DNA from 2 places in the Acidovorax sp. GW835-FHT14G06 genome. Region 1 is predicted to be linked to the other one. Evidence: riboswitches for the same ligand, from Rfam matches in the RefSeq annotation. Region 1 holds a riboswitch; the other holds the start of a gene.
What was found. A riboswitch is a leader RNA that binds a small molecule or an ion and turns the genes downstream of it on or off. The one in region 1 is predicted to bind glycine.

Region 1 (9,848 bases):
CAGGATGGCCGTCTCGGTGGCTGCTTGCAGTCCTTCAGCTCCCATCATGCGGATGTACATCCAGCTGATGGGCAGCACGGCGGCATTGCCCAGCGGGGCGGCGCTGACGGCACCCACGCCACCCGCCACGCCTGCTGTGGCGTGTCCGGGCAGGAAGGGCACCAGGTCTTGCACCACGCACACGGGGCCCACGCCGGGGCCGCCACCGCCGTGGGGAATGCAGAAGGTTTTGTGCAGGTTCAGGTGGCTCACGTCGCCGCCAAATTCGCCGGGGGCTGCCACACCCACCAGGGCGTTCATGTTGGCGCCGTCCACGTAAACGCGGCCACCATGGCTGTGCACCAGGGCGCACAGCTCCTTCACGCTGGTCTCGAACACGCCGTGCGTGCTGGGGTAGGTGATCATCACAGCCGCCAGGTTGGCGCTGTGCTGTTCGCACTTGGCTTTCAGGTCTACCAGGTCCACGTTGCCATTGGCATCGCAGGCAGTCACCACCACCTGCATGCCCACCATCTGGGCGCTGGCGGGATTGGTGCCGTGCGCGCTGCTGGGGATGAGGCAGATGTTGCGGTGGCCTTCGCCACGCGACTCGTGGTACCCCTTGATGGCCAGCAGGCCGGCGTATTCGCCTTGCGAGCCTGCGTTGGGTTGCAGGCTGATGCCCGCATAGCCGGTGGCCTGGCACAGCCAGGCGCGCAGTTGCTCGTCCAGCTCCTTGTAGCCCACCAGCTGGTCAGCGGGGGCGAAGGGGTGCACGTTGGCAAACTCGGGCCAGGTGATGGGGATCATCTCGCTGGTGGCGTTGAGCTTCATGGTGCAGCTGCCCAAGGGGATCATGCTGCGGTCCAGCGCCAGGTCCTTGTCGGAGAGCTGGCGGATATAGCGCAGCATGCCGGTTTCGGAATGGTGGGTGTTGAAGACGGGGTGCGTGAGGTAGCTGCTGGTGCGGCGCAGCTCGGTGGGGATCAGCGACTCGACGCCCTTTTCAAACGCATCGAAGGTGGGCAGCGCCTGGCCGTCCTTGGCGAAGATCTTCCACAGCAGCTCGATGTCGGCGCGCGTGGTGGTCTCGTCCAGCGAGATGCACAGGTACTCTTTGAAGTAAATCCGCAGGTTGGCGCCGAGGCTGATTGCCTTGGATGCTATGGATTGTGTAGCGTTTTGAGTATGCAGACTCACGGTGTCGAACGCGGCCTGTGCACTCACAGGCGCACCCAGCTGCTGCAGCCCTTGCGTGAGGATGGCGGTGTAGCTGGCCACGCGCTGTGCAATGCGCTTGAGGCCTTCGGGGCCGTGGTACACGGCATACATGCTGGCGATGACGGCCGGGAGCACCTGGGCCGTGCAGATGTTGGACGTGGCCTTTTCGCGGCGGATGTGCTGCTCGCGCGTCTGCAGTGCCAGGCGGTAGGCGGGCTTGCCATGCACGTCCACACTCACGCCCACCAGGCGGCCGGGCAGGCTGCGCTTGTATTCATCGCGGCATGCCATGAAGGCGGCATGCGGGCCACCAGCGCCCATGGGCATGCCAAAGCGCTGGGTGGTGCCCACCACGATGTCTGCACCTTGTTCACCGGGCGGGGTGATGAGCGTGAGGGCCAGCAGGTCGGCGGCCACGATGAAGGCAGCTTGCTTGGCGTGCGCCTTTTCCACATCGGCGCGCAGGTCGTCAATGCGGCCGCTGGTGGCGGGGTACTGGGCAAGCACGGCAAAGTAATCGCCATTCAGCAGAGTGTTCCATTCCTCGGCCGAATTGGCCAGGCGCACCTCCAGGCCCAGGGGCTTGGCGCGGGTCTGGATGACTTCAATGGTTTGCGGGTGGGCGTCGCCTGCCACCACAAACACGTTGCTCTTGCTCTTGACCGAGCGCTTCGCCAGCGTCATCGCCTCGGCGGCTGCGGTGGCTTCGTCCAGCATGGATGCGTTGGCAATCGGCATGCCCGTCAGGTCGCACACCATGGTCTGGAAGTTGACCAGGGCCTCCATGCGGCCTTGGGAGATCTCAGCCTGGTAGGGCGTATAGGCGGTGTACCAGGCGGGGTTTTCCAGGATGTTGCGCAGGATGACGCCCGGCGTGTGCGTGCCGTAGTAGCCCTGGCCGATGAAGCTCTTGAGCAGCTGGTTCTTGCCCGCGATGGCCTTGAGTTCTGCCAACGCTGCGGCCTCGGTAAGGGGCGCAGGCAGGTCCATGCCCCGGCTGCGTGCAATGGAGCGCGGCACGATGGATTCGATGAGTGCGCGCCGCGAGGCCTCGCCGATCACCGACAGCATGTGCGCTTCGTCGGCTGCGTCGATGCCGATGTGGCGTGGCAGGAATTCGGTGGCGTTTTCAAGCGCGCCAAGGGGGGTGGCGGATTGCATCAGCATGGGGCAGTCTCGTAGGTCGCAGCGGGTTGGGGGCAGTGCCGGGGTAGGGCGCTTGCACATGGGTAGTGCGCAGGCAGGGCAGGGCATGGCACGGCGCCATGCCCTGGAGAACGATCGGTGTCAGGCGTTCTTGGCGAACTCGGTGTACGTGGCTTCGTCCAGCAAGGCGTCGAGCTGGCTGGCATCGGCCAGCTTGACCTTGAAGAACCAGCCAGCGCCCAGCGGGTCGCTGTTGGCCAGCGATGGGTCGGCACGCAGGGCTTCGTTCACTTCCACCACTTCGCCGGTGACGGGCATGTACACGTCGGCGGCGGCCTTCACGGATTCGACGACACCGGCCACTTCGCCCTGGGTAAAGCTTTTGCCCACTTCGGGCAGGTCCACAAACACCACATCGCCCAGCGCGTCCTGCGCGTGAACGGTGATACCCACCACCGAGGCGTTGGCATCAGCGGCGTTGATCCACTCGTGGTCTTTGGAGAATTTGATCGTCATGGGAAGCTCCTCAAGCAAACGGGATAAATAAAGGAATCAGCAATGTAGCGGGCGCGGACCGCATCTGTGCGCTGCCGCCCGCGAAATCAACCGCGAAAGTAGTTGGCTGGAACGAACGGCATGGCGCGCACTTCCATGGGCACGGCCCTGCCGCGCACGATGGCATTGACGCGGGTGCCAATGGCCGCAAAGGCGGGCGCCACATAGCCCATGGCCACAGGTTCGTTCACCGTGGGGCCCAGCAGGCCGCTGGTGACTTCGCCGATCTTCTGGCCATCGGTGCTTTGCAGTTCGGTGTGTTCGCGCACGGGCACACGTTCCAGCGCGACCAGGCCGACACGTTTGCGGGGCAGGTTGGCGGGGTTGTCGATTTGCGCCAGCACCTTGTCTGCGCCAGGGAAGCCGCCAGCGCGCGCACCCCCGGTGCGACGCACCTTCTGGATCGCCCAGTTCAGTGCGGCCTCGGGGGGCGTGGTGGTGGTGTCGATGTCGTTGCCGTAGAGGCACAGGCCAGCCTCCAGACGCAGCGAGTTGCGCGCTCCCAGGCCAATGGGTTTGACTTCGGGCTGGGCCAGCAAGGCGCGGGCCAGGGTGTCGGCCTGTGCGGCGGGCACCGAGATTTCAAAACCATCTTCGCCGGTGTAGCCGCTGCGGGTCACAAAGCAGTCGCAGCCAGCAATCGTGAAGTCACCACCGGTCATGAACACCAGCTTTTCCACGCCGGGGGCCAGGCGGGTGAGGGCGGTGACGGCCTGTGGGCCCTGCAGTGCTAGCAGGGCGTGGTCTGGCATGGGCACCACTTTGCAACGCTGGCCGATGCGCGCCTGAATGTGGGCGATATCGGCCACCTTGCAAGCACCGTTCACGATGACAAACAGGGTGGGCTCGCCATTCACCACGCCCTGGTTGAAGAACATCAGGTCATCAATGATCGTGCCCTCATCGGTCAGCAGCAGGCCGTAGCGCTGTTTGCCCACGGGCAGGTCGATCACGTCTACAGGCATCAGGGTTTCAAAGGCTGCAGCGGCACCGGCGCCGATGAGTTTGAGCTGGCCCATGTGCGAGACATCGAACAGGCCCGCAGCACTGCGCGTGTGCTGGTGTTCGGCCATCAGGCCAGCGGGGTATTGCACGGGCATGGAATAGCCTGCAAACGGCACCATGCGGGCGCCCAGTTCGATGTGCAGGGCGTTCAGGGGCGTGGTGAGCAGGGGGACGGTGGCTGACATGGCGGACTCCGGGGCAAATGGGGGCCGCGACCACCAAGATGGTCACGGGATTTGCCCTGCTGTCCGCTTTACCTGAGAGATTCACCGCAGCGCCTTGGCTGGCCGTGCGGTTTGCTCCTTCGGTGGATGGCCTGCACACAGTTTTACTGTGGGGCCATCTCTCTCCAGCAAGGGAACGCCCGCATCGCTGCGGGCGGTTGTCAGTCCTTTTGCCTGAGCGTTCGGCGGGTGCCTGCGCCTTCGGCGGTGCTGCGCGTCCTGAGGACAAGACGGAGCACTCTCTCCTGACCCGGCGATTCTAACTACTTTGCGTAGACCAGATCCCGAAGTGCCAGCGAGATCGATGGCACATAGGTGATGATCATCAGGCACACCAGAATCACTCCGACAAAGGGAAGCAGGTGCTTGATGATCCGGTCCAGCGAGATTCTGGCCACGGTGCATGCCGCGAACAGGTTGACCCCAAAAGGTGGCGTGATCATGCCCAGCGCAAGGTTAACCACCATGATGAGACCGAAGTGCACCGGATCAATACCGAAATGCATCGCTACAGGCGCCAGGATGGGGGCCAGCACAATGATCGCCGCGCTGGTCTCGATGAACATGCCAATCACGAACAGCGCCGCGTTCACGCCCAGCAGGAACAGGGCAGGGGACTGCAGCACAGCCTCCAGCCAGCGGCCGATGGCATCTGGCACACCAGCGCGCGTGATCAGGAACGCAAACAACCCGGCGTTGGCAATGATGAACATGATCACCGCCGACGAGATGGCCGACTTGCGCAGAATGGCGAACAGGTCCTTGAGCTTGATCTCGCGGTAGATCACGACGCCGACGATCAACGCATAGAACACTGCCACGGCCGATGCCTCGGTGGGGGTGAACACGCCGCCGTAGATGCCGCCCAGGATGATCACTGGCATCAGCAATGCCCAGCCAGCCTGCAGCGTGGCCTTGCCAAAGGGCATGCGCCCATCGCCGTCGTTTTTGCCCCAGCCCTTGTACTTGCAGTACGCCCATACAAAGAGCATCAGCGCGCCACTGATCAGCAGCCCCGGGCCAAAGCCTGCGATGAACAGTTCGCCAATCGACACCTCGGCACTCACGCCGTAAAGGATCATGGGGATGGAGGGCGGGATGATCACGCCCAGCTCGGCGCTGGTGGCCTGTAGCGCGGCCGCATAGCTCGTGGGGTAGCCATGCTTGATCAGCGCAGGGATCAGGATGGCGCCAATGGCAAATGTGGTGGCCACCGACGAGCCCGACACGGCCGCAAAGATCATGCAGGTCAGCACACAGGTCATGGGCAGGCCGCCCTGCACGCCGCCGACGATGCTCTTGGCAAACTCCACCAGACGGCGCGAGATGCCGCCAGTTTCCATCAGGTTGCCTGCCAGGATGAAGAATGGGATGGCTGCCAAAGGAAACTTGTTGATGGCTCCGAACATCTCCTTGACGGAGATGAGCATGTTCGCATTGGAGGCCTGGATGCCCAGGATGGAAGCCAAACCGATGGACACAGCCACTGAGACGGTGAGTGCAAAGCACAGCACCATCGTTGAAATCATGACCAAACTCATTGAGCAGTCTCCAGTTCCATACGCAGGGGATCAATGAGGTTGCCGATGATGCCGACCACGCAAAAAAGGCCACCCACAGGCATGGCGAGGTAAGCCCAAAACATGGACATGGATTCCAGCCCGGCCATGCTTTGCACGCCGCCCCGGCGTGCATAGTCCCAGCCATACCAGATGATGATGCCGATGAGGACCAGGGCTGCCAGTGTCACCACCCAGTCCAGCACCCGTTTGATGCGCGGCGGACTCCAGCGGTACAGCACGTCCACACTCACCATCGCGCCCTGGCGAAACGCGGCCGGAATGGCCAGGAACACCATCCAGATCAGGCTGAAACGGATGAGTACTTCGGTCCATTCAGCAGGCTGCTCCAGCACAAAGCGGGTCACGATCTGGAACATGCCCAGGGCCGAAGCCAGGGTCAGCATGGCGCAAGCGCCCAGCATGGCGATGAAGGTGGTCCATCGCTCAAAGGTAAGAAAAGCGTTTTTCATGGGGCGGTGCCAACCATGGGTAGGTGGGGGGTGATTAGAACCATCGATCGTTCAAGAATAAAAACGCCCGATAGCGCAATGGCTACGGGCGTTATAAGCTACAAAGGTAATAGCAATGAACAGGATTATTTGACGTCGCGGATCTTGTCGATGGCAGCCTTGCCGAACTGCTTTTCAAACTCGGCGTTGACGGGGGCCAGTGCCGCCACAAACTTGGCCTTGTCCACGTTGTCGATCACGGTCATGCCCTTGGCGCGGAGGTCGGCCACGCCCTTGGCGTCGTCTTCGTCCACGCGTGCACGGTTGGCCTTGGTGCCTTCTTTCGCGGCATCGATGAAGGCCTGCTTGTCCGCCGCCGAGAGCTTGTCGAATGCGGCCTTGTTCATCACGAAGATGCAGGGCGAGTACACGTGGCCGGTGAGCGTCAGGTGCTTTTGCACCTGATCGAACTTGGCCGAGATGATGACGGACAGCGGGTTCTCCTGACCGTCCACCGTGCCTTGTTGCAGCGCCGTGAACACTTCAGGGAAGGCCATGGGCGTGGTGATGATGCCGAAGCCCTTATAGGCGGCGATGTGCACTGGGTTTTCCATCGTGCGCATCTTCAGGCCCTTCAGATCACCGGGCTCCTTCACGTCGCGCTTGCTGTTGGTCATGTGGCGGAAGCCGTTCTCTGCCCAGGCCAGCGCCTTGAAGCCCTTGGCATCGAACTTGGACAGCAGGTCTTGACCGATGGGGCCATCCAGCACGGCGCGGGCATGCGCCTTGTCGCGGAACAGGAAGGGCACATCCAGGATCTTGGTCTCCGGCACAAAGTTGGGCACCGGGCCGGTGGAGCTGAATGCCAGCTCTTGTGTCCCCAGCTGCACGGCTTCAATCGACTCGCGCTCGCCACCCAGGGCGCCGTTGTAGAAGGTCTGCACCTTGTAGCGGCCGCCCGTGCGTTTTTCGACTTCTTTGGCAAACGTGTCGATGGCTACGCCCTGGTGGGAGTTCTGGGCCGTCGAGATGCTGATGCGCATGGTGGTCTGCGCGGCAGCGGTGGCCACAAAGCCGAGCGCGAGGCTCAGGCCAACGACGAGTTTGGTCAATTGCATGGTGTCTCCTGTTGGTGGTGGGTCAGGGGAGATGTGTGCGCTGCGACCCCTTGCGGAGCCTTCCCTGACCTCGCTCAAATTATGGTGCGCCCGTCAGGCTACATGCATCGGGGTTTGTGCTGGTAAGCGTGCTTATTAACTGGGCAGACAGGCGTTTGCAGTTGCATTGGCGACACCCGTGGTGTTGAGCGTGTCCACGGTAGCAAATAGCCCGCATTGCCGCAGGCTGGCGTCAGTGCCCGCGCCTTGGCTACTGATCGCCTGTGTCGATGGGGGCTTGGAATGCCAAGGGCCCCGTACTGGCGGTAACCAGCCGGGGCCTTGTCAATTTGTGCGCTCCGGTAAGAGCGCCTTGATGGAAGAAGTATGCGCCGGGTACTGTGGATGAATTTGCTGAATTTGGCGCAATATTCTGCATTGGCAGAATAATTTTCTGACTTTACGAGATTTAATGAATAATCAGACCGATGGATCGATTGGATAGGAAAATTCTCGCTGTGCTGCAAGCCAACGCGCGCGCCAGCCTGCAAGAGATCGGGCAGGCCGTGGGCCTGAGCCCTTCACCGTGTTGGGGTCGTATCAAAAAGATGGAAGAGGCGGGGGTCATCCAGGGCTATACGGTGCGCATCAATCCTCAGTCGCTGGACCTGGCCGACACTGTACTGGTACAGGTCACGCTCGATAGCCATTCGGACAACACGCTCGAAAAATTTGGCGAGACACTGGCCAGCATTCCCGAAGTGATCGAGGCGCATCTGGTCTCTGGCGACTACGACTACCTGCTGCGCATCGTCGTCAAGGACACCCGTGATTACGAGCGCTTGTTGCGCGAGAAGCTTTACAAGATCAAAGGCATACGGCACAGCCGATCCAGTTTCGTGTTACGCACCCTGAAGAAGGCGGACTTGCCTCTGTTCACGGGGTAGAGCAGTTTTCTGGTGCCTGGTTGGGTGTTGCAGCTTCCTTGCAGAAAGCTGGCGACGCGTGGTTAGCGCTTGCACTACAAGCGTGCCGGTCGGCGTTATGCAGTTGAAATGCGGCGGCACAATGGCTCCCATCGCGCTGATGGCAGAACGGACGAAAACGGGCGATCCCGGTTCTGCGCACCATCGCAGTGCACCCGTTTGGGCGGTGCGCTAAGCCCCCCCTGGGCACAGAGACCCCCGAAGAAAACCATGAATCTGCGTTTTGTCGAAGCCTTCTACTGGGTCGCCTCTCTCAAAAGCGTGACGCGCGCCGCCGAGAAGCTGTTCCTGACCCAGTCTGCCATGTCCAGCCGCATCTCTGCGCTGGAAGAAGAGCTGGGCGTGCTGTTGCTGGACCGGCGCGACAAGCACTTCAAGCTCACGGTGGCCGGTGCCCGGTTTCTGGTGTATGCCAAGCGCATGCTGGAGCTGCAGCGCCAGCTCAAAACCGAGATGGGATCAGGCGGCCCTTTGGAAGTATCGATTCGCCTGGGTGCCATCGAATCGGTACTGCACTCGTGGCTCATTCCGTGGGTAGAGCAGCTGCGCAAGGACAACCCGCTGCTGGAGCTGGAGCTGACGGTAGAAACCACGCCCGTGTTGCTTGACCAGATCCGCCGGGGCACGCTCGATGCCGTGTTTGCCGCATTGCCTGTGTCGGCTGATGGCATACGCAGCCAGGCTGTGACGCCCATGGAGATGGTGTTTGTGGGTAACAGCAAGACGCATCGCAAACGACGCTATGCGCTGGAAGACTTTGCTGGCGCCGATATCCTGACTTTTCAGCGCGGCTCGCAACCGCACGTATCACTGCTCGACACGCTGCGCCAGGCCCAGGTGGAGCCGCGTTGTGTGCACACCATCTCGTCGATTTCTGCCATGGTGCAATTGGTGCAGGGCGGCTTTGGTGTGGCCACGTTACCGCGCCTGGCTGTGCAGCGCCTGCTCGCATTTCCGGACTTGCGTGCGCTGGCTTGCGACACCGCACTGCGGCCGCTACCCATCCATGTGAGCTACCGCGAAGACCCCTCGTCTCCGGCCATGGAGGCTGTCGTACGTTCAGCCCTCGACTTCATCGAGCAGCAACAAGCTGCACCAGCCCGCAAGCCGCGCAAAGCCTGAGCCCTCACATCAGCGCGGCCCGACACTGTGTGCCGGGCCGCGCACCATGCATTTCGAAATTCCCTCACCAGGGCGCATCCTGGGTCTAAGGGTTTACACCTAAATTCGTCCTCAGGGTTTTCCCTTGGCACCAAGTTGGTTCGCTTCTCCCCAATGAAGTGCATGGAAAAAATCGATGAGCTGATAGAAATTTTTTGAATTTGCCAGGGGCGGTCACCCCCCAACACAATCTGCCCAACGTCATGCAATTGACATTTCTCAATGCAAGGAAAAACGGTGGATTCAGCTCAACACAAAGCGCTCGCAGTGTTTGGTTCGGAAGGGATCAACGACCCTCGCCATGTGCGCAGCGTCATACGCCAAGGGTTCTGGTCGTCGCATACCAGTGGATTGGCCCACGGACACGTGCAGGGCAATCTGGTGATATTGCCCGAGGTATTGGCGGGAGACTTTTTGCGCTTTTGCCAGCGCAATCCCAAGCCCTGTCCTGCGCTGGCTGTTA
Region 2 (9,848 bases), on a different contig from region 1:
AAACCGCCGCTGGCGCAGCAAGGCAAACTGGTTCGGGTCCTCGTGCGTGGGCGCTGGGGCCACGCTGGTGGAGGCGGTGTCGGGGCTCATGCGTTTCTCCTCGTTTCCGATGGGTTGGCTTGTTGGAATTTTCCGGACCTGCGCTTCATGCGCCGGATCTGCGGGCGACACCCACGGCGTGGGCGCCATTCTGCCCGGACGGCATGACCAGCGGCATCACCGCCGCGTCACTGTGGCGCAAAGCCACCAGCGCCCCCAGTGCCGTCAGCACCGGCCAGGCCGCGCCCGCCGCCAGCACATGCTTGAGGCTGTGGCCTGACACCCATCCGCCCGTGGCCTCGAACACCGGGTGGTCTGCCGCCTCCAGCAGCTTGGCCAGGGCGTACAGCACCACCACCACGCCCAGGTGCAGCGCCAGGCCATCGGCCCGGGGTGGAACGCATGCCAGCACCAGCACCACCAGCAGGCCGCCCAGCTGTACCACGGCCCAGGGCAGCAGGTTACCGGTGTGCACCCAGACCCAAACCGCCATCGGCCCGGCCAGCAGCACGGTGCCAGCGGCGGCCACGCCCGCCCGCGCGCTCACCCGGCTGGCAGCCGCCAGACCCAGCAGCCCCGCGAAGGGCAGGACCATGCCCAGACGGTCCCACAGCAGGCCCGCGTCCTGCGGCTGCCAGTGGTACAGCACCGAGCCTGCGGCGGTGCACAGCAGCCCGCCAAAAAACAAGGCGGCCAGCGCACGGGATGTCGCGTCCAGCGCGCTCGGCGCCACACGGCGCAGCACGGACAGGCCCCATGCACCCGCCAGCACAAAGGCCAGGTTGCTCAGCACATCCAGCGCACAGGGGATGCCCCACAGCGTGCGCTGGTCGGCAAACCCGTGCTGGTGCTCGCTGGCAGGCAGCACCGGGCCGAACAATGCCAGCGCCAGCAGCGCGGCCGCGCCCAGCAGCAGGCCCGTTTCGGCATACGACAGGCGCGGCAGCTTTGGCAGGCCGCGAGAACGAAGGACAGTCACAGGGGAAGAAGACATCACACACACCGTAGAAAGTGAACGATGCCGCGCAGTGTGGTGAGCGGTGGCGGCAGCTCCCGCAAGAAGTCGCTCAATAGGCTACCCACGCGCCTTTGGGTATTGATAATCGATACCAAGGAGCCCCACACCATGAGCACGACCGCCGATCTCGTCACCGCCCTGAAAAAGGAACTCAAGACCGCGCAGATGACCTACGCCGACCTGGCGCAGGCGCTGGGCATGGCCGAGTCCAGCGTCAAGCGCATGCTGGCCAAAGGCGACATGCCGCTGTCGCGCATCGACGCCATCTGCCGCGCGCTGGCGCTGGACTTTGCCGACCTGGCGCGGCGCGTGGCCGACGAACAGCCGTTGCTGAAAGAGTTGACCCAGGAGCAGGAAAAGGCCGTGGTGGCGGACAAGAAGCTGCTGCTGATGGCGATTTGTGTGCTGAGCCAGTGGACGCTGGAGCAGGTGACCGGCTACTACCGCCTGACCGAGGCCGAGGGCATCAAATACCTGGCGCAGCTGGACCGCATCGGCATCATCGAGCTGCGGCCGCTGAACCGCTACCGCCTCAAGCTGGCCAAGACCTTCCGCTGGCGCCCACATGGCCCGGTGATGAACTACTTCCGCGACCATGCGCTGCTGGACTACTTTGCGGGCGGCTTTGACGGACTGGGCGAAGGCGTGCTGCTGGTGCACGGCAACATCAGCCGCAGCCTGGCGCCCGCCTTCATGGAGCGCATGCAGCGCGTGGCGCAGGACTTTGCCCAGCAGCACCTGGCCGACCAGAAACTACCCGACCGCGAGCGCGAAGGCTACACCCTGCTGCTGGCCATGCGCAGCTGGGAGTTCGAGGCGTTTGCCAGCATGCGGCGATAAGCCTCCTGTCGATTTCGCAGGCCCCTGCAAGCGGCAGCCGTCGCTGCAAGCCAACTTCTGCCCTTGGTTGAGCGCAGCGGCCGCCCCACAGGTGTGGGGACTGTCCGCAGTGCCATGACCCACCCTTTATTCACTATCTTTTTGATAGCTTTCGGCGCATGAAATACCTGCGCCTGGGGCTAAAAAAGCCTCAAAAATCCTCCTTGCGCCCGGCAAGAGGTGGCTTGACGTCACAAACAGAAATAACTATTCTTTAAATTGTAAATTCAATCAATTTAAGAATAGTCGAATGAAAACCACCCGCCAGCAGCAAGACGCCACGCGCCGCCAGATCGTGGCCAGCGCGGTGGACCTCATGACCCGCCAGGGCTTTGACGGCACGACGATGAAAGACATCGCGCGTGCCGCCGGCATCGGCGACGCCACGATCTACAAATACTTTCCGACCAAGGACCGCATCGTGCTGGGCTACCTGGACGATGTGGCCCACCAGGCGCTGGCCGACACGCTGCAGACGCCGGGCTTTGCGGGCTATGGCCTGCAAGAAAAGCTGCAGCGCCTGACCGATGCCGTGCTAGAGCGCCTGCTGGCCGACCGCGAGTTCGTGGCCCAGGTGCGCGGCCTGGCGCGGCGCTCGCCCCTGTCGATGCTGGCCGAGCCGCTGGCAGCGCGCCAGAGCCTGCGCGAGGCGGTGGCGAGTTTTCTGGAAGCGGCAGAGGCCAGCGGCGAGATCGAGCCCTGCGACTTCAAGGGCCTGGCGGGCAGCCTCTACACCGACTACCTTGCGGGTGTGGTGAGCTACTGGCTGGCCGACACCTCCGACGAATTTGCCGACACCACGCAGCTGGTGGACCTGTCGCTGGGCGTGCTGGTGCAGGCGCTGCGCGGCGGGCTGGTCAACCGCGTGCTGCAACTGAGCGGCTTTGTGCTGCGCAGCCAGATGGCCCGCATGGTGCAACACGGCAGCGGCCTGATGGGCATGCTGCACATGGCACAGCAGGCCATGGCCAGCGCCCCCACAGCCAGGGCACCTGCTCCCATGGCAGCCGCCGCCGCAAGCCCGGCCACCACGCCTTCGCAGCCCCCCCGAGCACCGCGCAAGCCCCGCGCTGCCACGCCCCGCAAGAAAAAGAGCGCCCCATGAATGCGACCCCAGCCCTCGCCGCGCCCACCACCGCGCGCGCCACACAAGTGCCGCCCGGCACCGCCATCCACGCCACACTGCCCGGAGCCGATTTTTTTGATGCCTACGAAGTGGCCGACCGGCACCCCACACGCTCTGCCCTGCAGTCGTGGCTGGACGTGGCGGCCCGCACCCCTGCGTGGACGCGCGCCCTCATGTTCGCGCGCAACAAGGCCGTGCGACTGGTGGGCCTGAAAGACCTGGGCCAGCTGGACGACGGCCACCCGCCTGCCAGCGGCCGGTCCCTGCGCAACGCACGCAGCTACCGCGTGGGCGACCGCGTCGGCATCTTCCGCATCCGGCATCTGAGCGACACCGAAGTGGTGATGGGCCAGGACGACAAACACCTGGACGTACAGGTGTCCATCTGCAAACAGCCCGCCACCCCTGGCGCCACGCCCCGCGTGGTGCTGAGCACGGTGGTGCACATCCACAACACACTCGGCCATGCCTACATGGCGGTGATCACGCCGATCCACCGTGTCATAGCGCGCGGCACGGCTCAGCGCCTGGCAGACCATGGCCCAAACTGACGCAGACGCACCCCGCACCGGCAAGCTGGCTCGCAGTGCCATCACGGGGCTCGCGGCAGCGCGCATCGGAATGGCTGAGCTCTCGCACCGCACGCGCGAGCGCTCGGCCCAGGCGCAGGCCGAGCACGAGGCAGCGCTGGGCCGCATTTTGTTTGGCGCGCTGGGGCAGCTGCGGGGGTCAGCGCTCAAGGTGTCGCAACTGCTCAGCATGCACCCGGGCCTGCTGCCCGACGGCGTGCGCCGCGAACTGGCACGCGCCCACCACCAGGCCCCGCCGCTCAACCGCGCCCTGGTGGGCCGCGTGTTCCGCCAGGCCTTCGGGCAGGAGCCGGAGGCGCTGTTCGACCATTTCGAGCCCACCGCGTTTGCCGCCGCCAGCCTGGGCCAGGTGCACCGCGCACAGCTGGCAGGCCACGGCACGGTGGCCGTCAAGGTGCAGTACCCCGGCATTGCCGCCACCATTGCGAGCGACATGCAACTGATGCGCGCCGCGCTGCGCGCGCTGGCCCACACCGACATGCCTTTGCCTGCGGATGCCGTGCTGGACAGCGTGATGACCGAGATCGAGGCCACGCTGCTGCGCGAGGTGGACTACCTGCAGGAGGCTGAACAGATGCAGTGGTTCGCCCAGCACGCGGCCCGGCCGGGCGTGGTGATGGCGCAGCCCCTGCTCTCGCACACGCGGGCCCAGGTGCTCACGCAGCAATTTCTGCCCGGCCAGCCGCTGCAGGCCTGGCTGGGCACACAGCCATCGCAGGCGCAACGCGACCAGGCGGGGCAGCATCTGTGGGACTGGTTCATGCACTGCACCTTTGTGCTGGGGCGGGTGCATGCCGACCCGCATCCGGGCAACTTCCTGTTCGCGCCCGATGGCACGGTGGGCGTGCTGGACTTTGGCTGCACGCGCGCCCTGCCCAGCGCATTCAGGACGCAGGTGGTGCAGGCGTGGTCGGCACTGCTGCGCGCCGACACCGACCCAGCGCGCAACGCGCAGGTGCTGCAGGCCTACCAGGCGCTGGGGCTCTTGAGCAACGACCTGACCGTACAGGCCTACACCAGTGAACTCGCCCCCGCACTGGCCGAGATGCAGGCCTGGCAGACGGAGCCTTTCACCCAGCCCGTGTTTGACTTTGGCACCAAGACACCGCCGCCCATCACCCCCAGCCAGCACCAGCGCGTGCTGGGCCAGCACCTGGCCCAGGTGCCCGGCGAAATGCCGGCGTTCGAGCGCATGTGGATGGGGCTGATGCACCTGCTGACGCAGCTGCGCGCGCGCGTGCGCACCCAGGCACATGAGGCACTGACCATTCACCCATGACCAACACCGCCCTGACCCTCGCCGCAGCCGGACTGGCCCTGGTGGGCGCGGCCCATTCGGTGCTCGGAGAGCTTCTGCTGTTTCGCAGCCTGCGCACGCAGGGGCGCCAAACGGTGGGGCGCGTGGAGCCGGGCGCTGCGCAGCAGGTGCTGCACACCCCACACCTGCGCATCCTGTGGGGCACCTGGCATGTGGCCTCGGTACTGTGCTGGGCATTGAGCGCCCTGCTCTGGCGCCTGGGCACCGCGCCTTGGGACGCTGCCCTGGGCGCCTGGGCCGCGGATGTGGTGGGCATTGCCACGCTGGCCAGTGGCGTGCTGGTGTTCTGCGCCACCCACGGCAGGCACCCAGCCTGGTGCGCACTGCTGGTGATTGCGGCGCTGGTGTGGTGGCGCTGACGCCGCTCACACGCTGCAGGCGTGACAAAAGTCTCGCAGTGGCCGTTTGCCTCCGAAGTCGGCAACACAACTTCACAAAGCTTCGCAATGTGCCTACACCGGCTTGACGCAGCCTGTGCACCATGAAGTCTCCGGTTCCGCAAGGAATCATTTCTGAGGAGACCCTTATGGCCCGCAAAGCACTTGCCGCTGTGTCCATCGCCCTGCTGTCGCTGGGCGCCGCGAGCGCGGCGCAGGCGCAGACCAGCGCCACCGTCGTCATCCAGGCTGGCACACCCGCCTACCAGCAACCCGCCCCGGTGCGCGTGCAATACCAGGCTCCGCCCCCTCCCCGCTACGAAGCGGTTCCCCACCCGCGCCGCGGCATGGCATGGGTTCCCGGCCACTGGGAATGGCGTGGCCACCACCATGTGTGGATGCAGGGCTACTGGGTCAAAGCCCGCCCCGGCTACCACTATCGAGAGCCCCGCTGGGTTGAACACGGCGGCCGCTGGGACATGCAGCGAGGCGGCTGGGACCGTGATGGCGACGGCGTACCCAACCGCCATGACCGCGACCGCGACGGGGACGGCGTGCCCAACCGCTACGACCACCGCCCGGACAACCCGTACCGCCGTTAAGCCGAGGGGCAGCCGCCCACGGTGGCGCTCAGGCCCGCCCCAGACCGCCCCCCTGCGCCTACGCCAGGGGCGGCGTCGCGCCTACAGCGCGGCGCCGGATACCCGTGCACCATCGTCCCACCCGGTTCCGTATCGAACCATCCACAGGAGACACTCATGGCCCACCACCCGCTCACTGCAGCCTCCCTCGCCCTGATGGCGTTTTTGGCCTTCGCTCCTGCGCAGGCCGCCACCCAGGGTACCGTCATCATTCAGTCCGGCCAACCCGAGCGCACTTACCAGACTGCGCCCACGTACCAGGTGATTCCTGCGCCGCCCCCTCCGCGCAATGAAGCAATGCCCCGCCCTCGCCGAGGCCAGGTGTGGGAAGAAGGCCACTGGGAATGGCGTGGCAACCGCCACCACTGGGTGCGCGGCCACTGGGTGCAGGCGCGCAACGGTTACCAATACCGCCAACCCCAGTGGATCGAACGCGAAGGCCGGTGGGAGATGCAACGCGGTGGCTGGGACCGCGACGGTGACGGCATCTCCAACCGCAACGACCGGGACCGCGATGGCGACGGAGTGCCCAACCGCCGTGACAGCCAGCCGGACAACCCGCGCCGCAATTGATGGACCGGCCCCAAGCACGATCCGTGCGCTAAGCAGGCCCTTCCTCAGCTACAGCAGCTGCAGCTGCGCTAGCAGCGATCGCAGCTAGCGCAGCAATAACGCAGCCTGACCGAGCCCCGGAAAGTCCGCCACGACTTCAGTACCCGGCGCCACCAGCACGGTGCCGGTGCACGAACCGGTGGTCACCCACTGCCCCGCGCGCAACCCGCCCAGGCTGCGCGCGCCTTCGTTGACCAGCCACACCAGCAGTCGCAGCGGGTCGCCCGCCGGATTGCCCCAGGTGGCGTGCTGCACGGCCACCGAGCCGTTCACCGACAGACTCACCCCTTGCAACAGCGGCTGCACTGCGGCCACATCGGCAACCCCGGCCCCCACGACCAATGCCCCATGGCAGGCCTGGTCGGCCAGACGGCTCCACTCGCCCTGTTGCGCCCATGCAGCAAAGCGTGTGTCGCACACCTCAATGGCGGCGCGCACCGACACCACCGCCGCCAGCACCTCGGCGGCGCTGTAGGGGGTGGCGCGGGCGGGCAGGTCAGCCCCCAGTTCGTACACCAGCTCCGCCTCCACGCCCATCACGGCAAAACCAGCTGCAGACAGAGCAACCGCATCACCCGCTGTGGCCACCCACACTGAATCGCGGGTGAGCGCGGCGCGCGCGGGTTGCGCCTGGGGCGACGCGGCGCCGACCTTCCAGCCCGCGATGCCACCGCGCGCGCGCACCACGGCGTCCTGCACCGCGTACGCATCGGCCGCATCGCGTGGGCGAAGCCCTGCGGGAAAGTCCAGCGGGCGGGGCGTGCGTCCCTCCCGGGCCTGGGTGATGACGGCGGCGCTGGCGGCAGGATCCAAAGCGGTGGGGGACATGGCAAAACTCTCCATGGGACAAGGGGTCGGCGGATTATCGGCACCTTCACCAACGGCCACGCCCCGCTGCATCAGCAACGATTGCGCCCCATTAGCCGCCGGAGTCGATCTTGCGCGCAGGCTTGGCCCCTAGAATCGGCCTCGCAGGAGAGCACGGCAGCCACAGGCCGCCGCTGCACCGAAGGCGCAAACTCCCATACACGCTCAGGTCCCGTACTGCACCATTCATCAAAGCCGTCTGGAGAGCCGCTTCGCGCAACGCGAAGCGCACCGAAGGAGCAAGCCGCAGCCCGGGTGGGTGGCGGTGAATCTCTCAGGTACCAAGGACAGGGGGAGCGGCAGCTAGGGCATTTATGCGCCAGCTGTTCGCTATTAAATCCATAGCTGCCAGCGCATGTTGTTCTAGCGCCAGAGCCCAGAAAGGCTTTGAAAATCATGCGCGTGATCGTTTTGGGCGCCGGCTTGCTCGGCGTGACTTCGGCTTATTTCCTGCAACAACTTGGCCATGACGTGACCGTCATCGACCGCCAGGGTGCGCCCGGTGCCGAGACCAGCTTTGCCAACGGCGGCCAGATCTCGGTGAGCCATGCCGAGCCCTGGGCCAACCCCAGCGCGCCCCTCAAGGTGCTGCAGTGGCTGGGCAAAGAGGACGCCCCCCTGCTGTTCCGCCTGCGCGCCGACATGCGGCAGTGGCTGTGGGGTCTGTCCTTCTTGCGCAACTGCACCCCGGCGCGCACGCGCCACAACATCGAGCAGATCGTGCGCCTGGGCACCTACAGCCGCGACACATTGCAGCAGCTTCGCGCGGCCACCGGCATCCAGTACGACCAGCGCACGCAGGGCATCCTGCACTTCTATACCAACGCCAAGGAATTCGACGGCGCCCTGGGCCCGGCCGAGCAGATGCGCGCCCTGGGCTGCGAGCGCCAGGTCATCAGCGCCGATGAGGCCGTGCGCATCGAGCCTGCCCTGGCCCATATCCGCCCTCAGCTGGCCGGCGCCACCTACACGGCCGAGGACGAATCCGGCGACGCCAACCAGTTCACGCGCGAGCTGGCCAAGCTGTGCGAGGCGGCGGGCGTGCAGTTCCGCATGGGCCACCACATCACCGCGCTGCGCGAGGCAGGTGGCCGCATCGACCACGTGGAAGTGACCAATGCCGAAGGCCGCTTCGAGCGCGTGCGCGGCGATGCGTTTGTGCTGGCCATGGGCTCGTTCAGCCCGCTGCTGGCGCAGCCGCTGGGCATCCAGCTGCCCATCTACCCGGCCAAGGGCTACTCGGTGACCATGCCGGTCAAGGACGCCAGCAAGGCGCACCAGGTGAGCCTGACGGACGACGAGTTCAAGCTCGTGTTCTCGCGCTACACCAGCGAACGCGGCGGTGACCGCCTGCGCATTGCCGGCACGGCCGAGCTGAACGGCTATGACCGCCACCTGAACCAGGTGCGCTGCGAGGCCATCGTGCGGCGCGTGGAGCAACTCTTCCCTGGCGCGGGCGACACGACCCAGGCCCAGTTCTGGAGCGGTCTGCGCCCCGCCACGCCCAGCAACGTGCCGCTGATCGGCAAGACGAAGATGGGCAATCTGTTCCTCAACACCGGCCACGGCACGCTGGGCTGGACCCATGCCTGCGGCTCGGGCAAGGCGTTGGCCGACATCGTGAGCGGCCGCGTGCCCGAGGTGGACTTTGCGTTCCAGGGGTTGCAGGGGCGCGCAGGAGGAGCGGCGCTGGTGCCGTCGCGCACTGCGGCCTGAAGCAGCGCGCGGTTGCAGCGAGGCAGCGCTGCAACCGCCACGAAAGCCCGCGCCTACTTGGCCGCGGCCGTGGCGTGCGCCACAAACTGTGCCACGGCCAACATGTCCTTTTCGCTCATGCGCTCGGCATACGAGGGCATCACGCCGATGCCTGCCTTGAGCGCACGCAGTACACGGCCGGCGTCGGGCTTCAGCTCATCCAGCACCGGGCCCACCTGGCCCTCGGCACCGGCGGCCTGCAGCGTGTGGCACACCGCGCAGGCGGGCTGGATCTTGGTGAACAGCTCCTTGCCGCGCGCCAGCTCGGCCGGCTCGGCGGCCCAGCTGGCACCCGCCCACAGTAACGCTAGCCCTACCAGCAAACCGCCTTGCGGCATCCGATGCCGTCCGATAGCGGCGCGCACCCACGCCAGTGCCACCGTGGAACTGGCTCTGCCAGGCCACGGGTGGCGTCCCCCCTTCGGGGGGAAGGCGTAAAGCGCCTCAGGGGGGAGCGATGTCATGCCACGGTCACGGTGACGGCGTGGTCGCGCCAGCTGGCGTTGTTGTAGCCGCCCAGGTTTTCCTCGCGCTGCTCGGCCTGCACATTGCCCGCCGTGTCGGTGGCGCGGCTCGCCAGCACATGGGTGCCCGCCTCCAGGCGCACGGGCAGCGCAAACTGCCGC

Region 2: another riboswitch for glycine. It lies ahead of AC1Q64_RS17130 (D-amino acid dehydrogenase); the one in region 1 lies ahead of gcvT (glycine cleavage system aminomethyltransferase GcvT).

The regions. Positions count from the first base shown of each region.
Region 1 is NZ_JBXAGA010000001.1:124,086-133,933, reverse strand. It holds gene gcvP (aminomethyl-transferring glycine dehydrogenase) at 1-2,367, opposite strand, end outside; gene gcvH (glycine cleavage system protein GcvH) at 2,488-2,862, opposite strand; gene gcvT (glycine cleavage system aminomethyltransferase GcvT) at 2,949-4,091, opposite strand; glycine riboswitch at 4,141-4,269, opposite strand; glycine riboswitch at 4,283-4,388, opposite strand; gene AC1Q64_RS00565 (TRAP transporter large permease) at 4,394-5,671, opposite strand; gene AC1Q64_RS00560 (TRAP transporter small permease) at 5,668-6,162, opposite strand; gene AC1Q64_RS00555 (TRAP transporter substrate-binding protein) at 6,288-7,259, opposite strand; gene AC1Q64_RS00550 (Lrp/AsnC family transcriptional regulator) at 7,727-8,185, shown strand; gene AC1Q64_RS00545 (LysR family transcriptional regulator) at 8,435-9,346, shown strand; gene AC1Q64_RS00540 (putative hydro-lyase) at 9,608-9,848, shown strand, end outside.
Region 2 is NZ_JBXAGA010000009.1:124,722-134,569, reverse strand. It holds gene AC1Q64_RS17180 (MFS transporter) at 1-90, opposite strand, end outside; gene AC1Q64_RS17175 (hypothetical protein) at 146-1,033, opposite strand; gene AC1Q64_RS17170 (helix-turn-helix domain-containing protein) at 1,166-1,897, shown strand; gene AC1Q64_RS17165 (TetR/AcrR family transcriptional regulator) at 2,187-3,041, shown strand; gene AC1Q64_RS17160 (DUF2867 domain-containing protein) at 3,038-3,613, shown strand; gene AC1Q64_RS17155 (ABC1 kinase family protein) at 3,600-4,931, shown strand; gene AC1Q64_RS17150 (hypothetical protein) at 4,928-5,329, shown strand; gene AC1Q64_RS17145 (YXWGXW repeat-containing protein) at 5,497-5,949, shown strand; gene AC1Q64_RS17140 (YXWGXW repeat-containing protein) at 6,106-6,561, shown strand; gene AC1Q64_RS17135 (2-keto-4-pentenoate hydratase) at 6,646-7,428, opposite strand; glycine riboswitch at 7,657-7,768, shown strand; gene AC1Q64_RS17130 (D-amino acid dehydrogenase) at 7,864-9,183, shown strand; gene sorU (SorU family sulfite dehydrogenase c-type cytochrome subunit) at 9,237-9,560, opposite strand; gene sorT (SorT family sulfite dehydrogenase catalytic subunit) at 9,683-9,848, opposite strand, start outside.